2 regions of the Sivoneniella epilithica UHCC 1019 genome follow, and region 1 is predicted to be linked to the other one. Evidence: predicted binding sites of a transcription regulator. Region 1 holds the regulator's gene; the other holds the start of a gene.
The links. Region 1 encodes NtcA, which controls nitrogen genes in cyanobacteria. Its sites were predicted from a motif close to TTTGTANNNNNNNNTACAAA; they were not measured.

Region 2: a site for NtcA is predicted at 2,312-2,331, ahead of AB3R30_RS12840 (DUF6761 family protein). Genes of this name have one in related genera too.

What each region holds. Positions count from the first base shown of each region.
Region 1 covers NZ_JBFPDP010000017.1:22,287-25,476, forward strand. Annotated here, with positions in the region: gene pcrA (DNA helicase PcrA) at 1-58, opposite strand, end outside; gene fabI (enoyl-ACP reductase FabI) at 212-991, opposite strand; gene ntcA (global nitrogen regulator NtcA) at 1,315-2,052, shown strand; gene AB3R30_RS12370 (DUF3084 domain-containing protein) at 2,208-3,190, shown strand, end outside.
Region 2 covers NZ_JBFPDP010000018.1:20,562-23,751, reverse strand. Annotated here, with positions in the region: gene AB3R30_RS12860 (S8 family serine peptidase) at 1-115, opposite strand, end outside; gene AB3R30_RS12855 (hypothetical protein) at 349-972, shown strand; gene AB3R30_RS12850 (BolA family protein) at 1,121-1,375, shown strand; gene grxD (Grx4 family monothiol glutaredoxin) at 1,440-1,763, shown strand; gene AB3R30_RS12840 (DUF6761 family protein) at 1,860-2,108, opposite strand; gene AB3R30_RS12835 (response regulator transcription factor) at 2,389-3,168, shown strand; gene proB (glutamate 5-kinase) at 3,187-3,190, opposite strand, start outside.

The DNA.
Region 1 (3,190 bases):
GTTCTACGGCACGACGCTGAGAGGAATTGAGGTGGCTGATATCGAGAGTCTGGCTCATGGAGGCTATTTTGCGGAAGGTGCAGTTTCTAGATAAGGGTATCGCATCTTGCTAAATCCTGTGGGGTTTGACCAAGAGGATATCGGAGTTTACTGGGGCGATCGCCCCCTGAATGAAACAAATGATTGGTGCGGTCAACCAGGATTGCTTTGCCTAAGCCATGCCCAAAATCTCGTAGCCCGCATCCACATAAAGAATCTGCCCTGTCATGCCGCTGGATAGATCACTGCACAAAAAAGCGGCAGTGTTTCCCACTTCTGTTTGGGTGACGGTGCGACGTAAGGGCGCGACGGCTTCCACATGATGAATCATATCCAAAATTCCGCCCACCGCAGAGGATGCCAGAGTGCGGATGGGTCCGGCAGAAATGCCATTCACTCGAATCTTTTGAGGTCCCAGTTCCGCTGCCAAATATCGGACGCTCATTTCCAAACCCGCTTTGGCGATCCCCATGACGTTGTAATTGGGGATCACTCGCACACCACCTAAATAGGTAAGTGTGACAATGCTGCCGCCTTCGGTCATCAATGGCTTTGCTGCACCACAGAGCTTAACGAGGGAGTAGGTGCTTATATCCAGTGCTGTGGCGAACCCGGAGCGAGATGTTTCCACGAAGCCGCCTGTCAGGTCATCTCGGTTGGCAAATGCTAGACAGTGAATCAAAATGTCGATTCTGCCCCACTTATCGCCTACGGTTTCAAAGGCAGATTGAATTTGAGCATCATCTTGAACGTTTAATGGAACAAATACACTGGGATTGAGGGGTTCTACCAACTCAGCTACCTTTTTTTCCATTTTCCCTTTTTCATCGGGTAGATAGGAAATGCCAATGTTCGCGCCGGCTTTGTGAAGCTGTTGGGCAATGCCCCACGCGATCGAGCGGTTATTAGCGATTCCGGTTACAAGGGCGTTTTTCCCAGTCAAGTCCAGCATGGCAATCAATCCTTTGAGGGCACCTATGAGGATACTGAAATATGGGGTATAAAGATAGCACTCCTAGTTAGTTCAAGAGTTCTAAAGTTTAGCTGCAAAAAGGATTTCAATAGATGCCCGTAATTATTTTTGCAATGAATTTTGTTCAATTTGCCAAGCTGCGGTTAAGATACTGATACTTTCTAGGCTCTTTATATGGGTAAGAAAGCGGTAGGTAAGTGACTCTAAGCTTTTGTATAGGGGCTGCGATCGCCTTATTTTGTAACAAAGGGTACAAAAAACCCTTTAGGAGTGCGTTTAAGTATTCTAAGTTACAGAGTTGAATGCTAATTATTCGGCATGTTTTATTCAACGAGTTGGCACGTAGTAAGGACTCCGAGCAGGGGAATATGGTTGTGACGCAAGATAGACCACTGGCATCGGTATTTCGTCAGATGGGAAGTGGGGTGTTTCCACCCGTTGTTGAATCGTTTGAACGGGGTAAAACGATTTTTTTTCCAGGCGATCCTGCTGAGCGCGTCTACTTCCTAGTTAAGGGAGCCGTAAAGCTTTCTAGGGTATACGAAGCAGGGGAAGAAATTACAGTTGCATTGTTGAGAGAAAATAGTGTGTTTGGGGTGCTGTCGCTGATTACAGGACATCGTTCCGATCGCTTTTATCATGCTGTGGCGTTTACGCCTGTGGAGTTGCTTTCAGTACCGATTGAACAGGTTGAGAAAGCGTTAAAAGATAACCCTGATCTATCGATGATTTTGCTGCAAGGGTTGTCTTCGCGCATTTTGCAGACTGAAATGATGATTGAAACGCTGGCTCATCGCGATATGGGTTCTCGATTGGTTAGCTTTTTGTTGATTCTGTGCCGAGATTTTGGTACGCCCAGTAAAGAAGGAATTACGATTGATCTGAAGCTCTCGCATCAGGCGATCGCAGAAGCGATCGGCTCTACCCGTGTGACGGTCACTCGGCTTTTAGGCGACTTACGGCAAGATAATATGGTTTCGATTCATAAAAAGAAAATTACTGTGCATAATCCTGTAACCTTAAGTCAGCAGTTTACGTGATGAGCTAGAAACCAGCAGTTTATTAAAAATAAGAGTTGTGCGCTCACAAATTCGCAAGTGAGTAGAGCCATCATCAAAGATTCATGGGGTAGGCTATAGATGAGTTTGCCCCTGTTTGCATTGCAAAGGTTAGGGCGTTTTGGTTTGGAGCAGCGATGTCTACGGGGCTGATCCTAATATTTGCAATATTGGTAATTGGTGGTGTGATTGCCACTGTGGGCGATCGCATTGGCACCAAAGTTGGGAAAGCTCGCCTCAGCCTATTTAACTTACGCCCGCGTCGCACGGCAACCTTAATCACCATTTTGACGGGGATCGTCGTTGCTGCTTCCACCTTGGGGATTCTATTTGCAACCAGTGGTCCATTACGCACCGGAGTCTTTGAATTAGGCGCACTTCAACGCAAGCTAAGACGGGCACGCACTGACCTAAACGATGCAAAAAGTCAGTTAGAAACGGCTCAAGCTCAAAAGCAACGTACTGAAGCCGAATTAAACCGGGCAAAAGCCCAAGAAATTGAGGCTCAAAAGCAACTAATGAGTACTCAAAAACAGATTCAAACCATTGGCGGCTCTTTGAAAAGCGCGATCGCCGAACGGAACCGTGCCATGAGCGATCGCGTTACAGTACAGCGGACTCTTGAACAAAACCGCAGCCAACTTGCCACTATCTCTGAGCAAGTATTGCAATTTCGAGCCAATATTAGCCGACTGCAAGCAGAGCAGAGTCAAGTTGTGGCAGTGGCAGAAGAGGAAATTAAAGCCAAAAGTGCAATCATTAGTGAGCGGGAAGGGCGACTGAAACAGCTAGAAGCTCAGCAAGATTTTTTGGTGCAAGAAATTGGCAAGCTGGAGCGAGAAGCCGAGGGGTTGCGCCGGGGTAATGTGGCAATCCAGCGGGGGCAAGTGCTTTCTTCGGCGGTGGTGCGGATTCTTGACCCACGCTCTACCCAAGGCGCGATCGATCAGCTTTTACGAGAAGCCAATCGCTCTGCAACTCAATTGGTGCGACCTGGCACAAAACCGCAGGGACAAATCATTCAAATTACCAAAGCCGAAGTGGATCAACTGATCAGGCAAGTGAGTAACGGTCAAGATTATGTAGTCCGTATTTCGTCAGCTGCCAATTATCTTACTGG
Region 2 (3,190 bases), on a different contig from region 1:
CGCTCACCTTTTCAATCAGCAGTTCTTCGCCGCCTCGCTGAAGCACCTGACCCACGCTCGCCTCTGGCATGGATTGGCTAGAAGCATCAGGTTGCAAGGGAGTTGGGTTAGTCATAGAAGCACCTCAAAACAGTGGCTACACATTGCTAACAGGCTGAATCTCGTTAGCGCGATTGGCAGGAAAAGGGCGATCGCATCTCCAGACTACTCCAAGTCTTTCTCAAAAGATCCCTCACCTAAAATTCAAAGTATATAAAGTATCGAGATAGGTACTTCGACGCATGACAAGTTGCAGTGGTAATATACATAAGTTCAACTAACTCCCGTTTCCTTTAGCAACGTTGCCCCATGAAATTCTCTGGAATGCGTCGTTTTCTTTACATTACGAGTTTGGCATCCTTGTCGATTCTGGTCGCTTCCAGCGCCTTTAAGTCCGAAACACTGTCGGCGCAGGAATTGCCAACGGGTCCCAATCAGGCAAAACCCATTGATCCAACTGCTCCCAACGTTGTCAGCCCTACTAGCCAAGAAACTGGAATTCTCAGCTTGCAAGGCGGCACAAAGCTAATGCAGGAAGCCAACAATGCTGTTTCTTCCCAAAATTATCCTCTAGCACTGAAAAAGTTTCAGGAAGCCCGTCAAGTTTTTAACCAACTCTCCAACTTCTATCAAGAACTCGCAGGTAGTTTTTCTGGAATCGACAATCGCATTGCAGATGGACATCGCCGCAAAGCGTTAGAGACGGCTGAAATGCGAGATAACTCAACCTATCAACTAGCCTTAGTGCATCGCGCTCAAAACCAGTCTGAGCTAGCAGTTCCGCTATTAGTGCAAATCATTCGGAGTCAACAACCCACTCGCGATTTAGGTAAAAAAGCTTATCAGCAGCTTTTTGAGCTTGGCTTTGTAGACTCTCCCTTTCCTCGACCGCGCGCCGATAGCGCTGCACCTTCTTCCACTTCTGCCAAATAATCAATCAAGCATCAAACTGCTTTCAACTCGTTGTTTTTCTTTTTAGCTTTCAGTTTTGCAAGATTTCAAGCAAAACTTTAAGCAAACACATAGATCTGTTTCAAATCGTTAAACTAAGTTGAGTCACTCAACAAGATAAGGAGGGTCAATGGTTAGCCCCGATCAGGTTGAAGCCATGATTAAGGGTGAGATACCCGATGCTCAGGTTCAAGTTCTGACAAGCGATGGTGAACACTACGAAGTGATTGTGGTTTCTCCAGTTTTTGAGGGAAAGCGGCTAGTTCAACAGCATCAGCTTGTTTATCATGCGATTCAAACTGAAATGTTAACTGGGGCAATTCATGCAATGGCGGTTAAAACCTATACCCCTCAAGCATGGGAATCTTCTAAGCAAGCTGTTTAGCTTAGTAGAGCCTATAAATATTCAGCGTTTAATTTAGTCCACAGCCCATTACCAAAGCAAATTTATGACTCCAGAAACTAAAGCACGGATTGAAAGCTTGCTCCAAGATAACAAAGTGATGGTTTTCATGAAGGGGAATAAATTGATGCCCCAATGTGGTTTTTCCAATAATGTTGTGCAAATTCTTAATGTTTTAGGCGTTCCGTTTGAAACAGTTGATGTTTTGGCAGACTCTGAAATTCGCGATGGCATTAAAGAGTTTTCGAGTTGGCCCACAATTCCTCAAGTTTATGTCAATGGGGAGTTTGTGGGCGGCTCTGATATTTTGATTGAGCTTTACCAGAAAGGTGAGTTACAGCAGATAGTGGAAGTTGCAATGGCATCTTGACGATCGCTTTATCAGCGCGATCGCCATCATACACAACAGTTACATAATAGAAAAAGCCCTTCTGTTGCATTTAACAAAGGGCTTTTCTCGTATTATTTAGTAGTAGCCGCGCTCAACTTCTGGCTGTGGTTTTTCAAAGTTAGAGATATCGTAGAGATAGCGAGTTACTTCTTCTTCCAACCGATGAATTAGGTATGCCTCAAGACTATTAGCGTGCCTTAATGCGGCAAGGTAACCATCGATATACAGTCGCAAATCATCAAATCGATAGCCTCGACTCCAGAGGTCAACTAGAGAATCAGTTAACCGTTGGTAGTACCGAATTGTTAAAGTGTCTTGCAGCATAGTGGGGTGTGAAAAGCGCCTTTGATTAAGAGCAGTGGGTTGCTGTCTTTCCACTAAACAAGATTGGGCTGATTCACAAAAGTGACGACCAAATCTGGTTTAATCACTCTATCTTAACTTTAATGAAGTGAATTCTAGTAGCTTTTTGAGTAAGCCGTTAGAAAGATTTTCAAGAGTACAACCAATAGAAAGGCTCATCTTCTTGAGTAACGCTGATTACAAATATGAAGCGGGGTCTCTGTTACATTGAGGACACAAATCGGAAGGAAACTAAGCCTGAGTGGTCGCTTTTTGTATCCAGATTGTTGAAGGAAATCCCCACCTGCGATCGCTGCTGGGGTGGCATTTACAGCAGGCTGGTTCAACAGTTTACCAATCTGCTGATATTCGCCAAGGGATGGATGTATTTCAGCATCGTCAGCCAGGATTAGTAATTTTAGATTCTGAATTACCCGATGGAGATGGCGTTGAGTTTTGTCGTTGGTTAAGACAGCAACAGTCCCTAATTTTGATGCTGTCTGTCCGCAATACTGAAGCCGATATTGTGGAAGGACTGCGGGCAGGCGCAGATGATTATTTGACTAAGCCCTTTGGAATGCAAGAATTTTTAGCGCGGGTTGAAGCTCTAACCCGTCGTCGAGTGGCAATGCCACCGCCCATTTCATTAGACTGTGGCGACTTGAAAATTGATCTGGTTCATCGTCGTGTTCGATTTAGAGACGAATTAATCGATCTGACCCCTCAAGAATTTAGCCTTTTATATGTGTTAGCGCAGGCGGAAGGTCTGCCGCTGAGTCGTTCAGAGTTGTTGCGTCGGGCTTGGCCAGATGCCATCGACAATCCACGCACGGTAGACACTCACATATTATCATTGCGAAAAAAGGTAGAAACTGATCCACGCCAGCCCAGTTTAATTCAGACGGTTCGCAACGTTGGATATCGCCTAAATTTGGAAAGCCTAACTCCCAATGCGTCGACTCCTGCCAATGATTATTCCAGCCCGCGTCGGAAGGCGTTAGTACAATCTTCTGCTCAAAGAATGGCAGTGGGTGATTCGTAAAACGTTTTTTTACTTCAGCTAA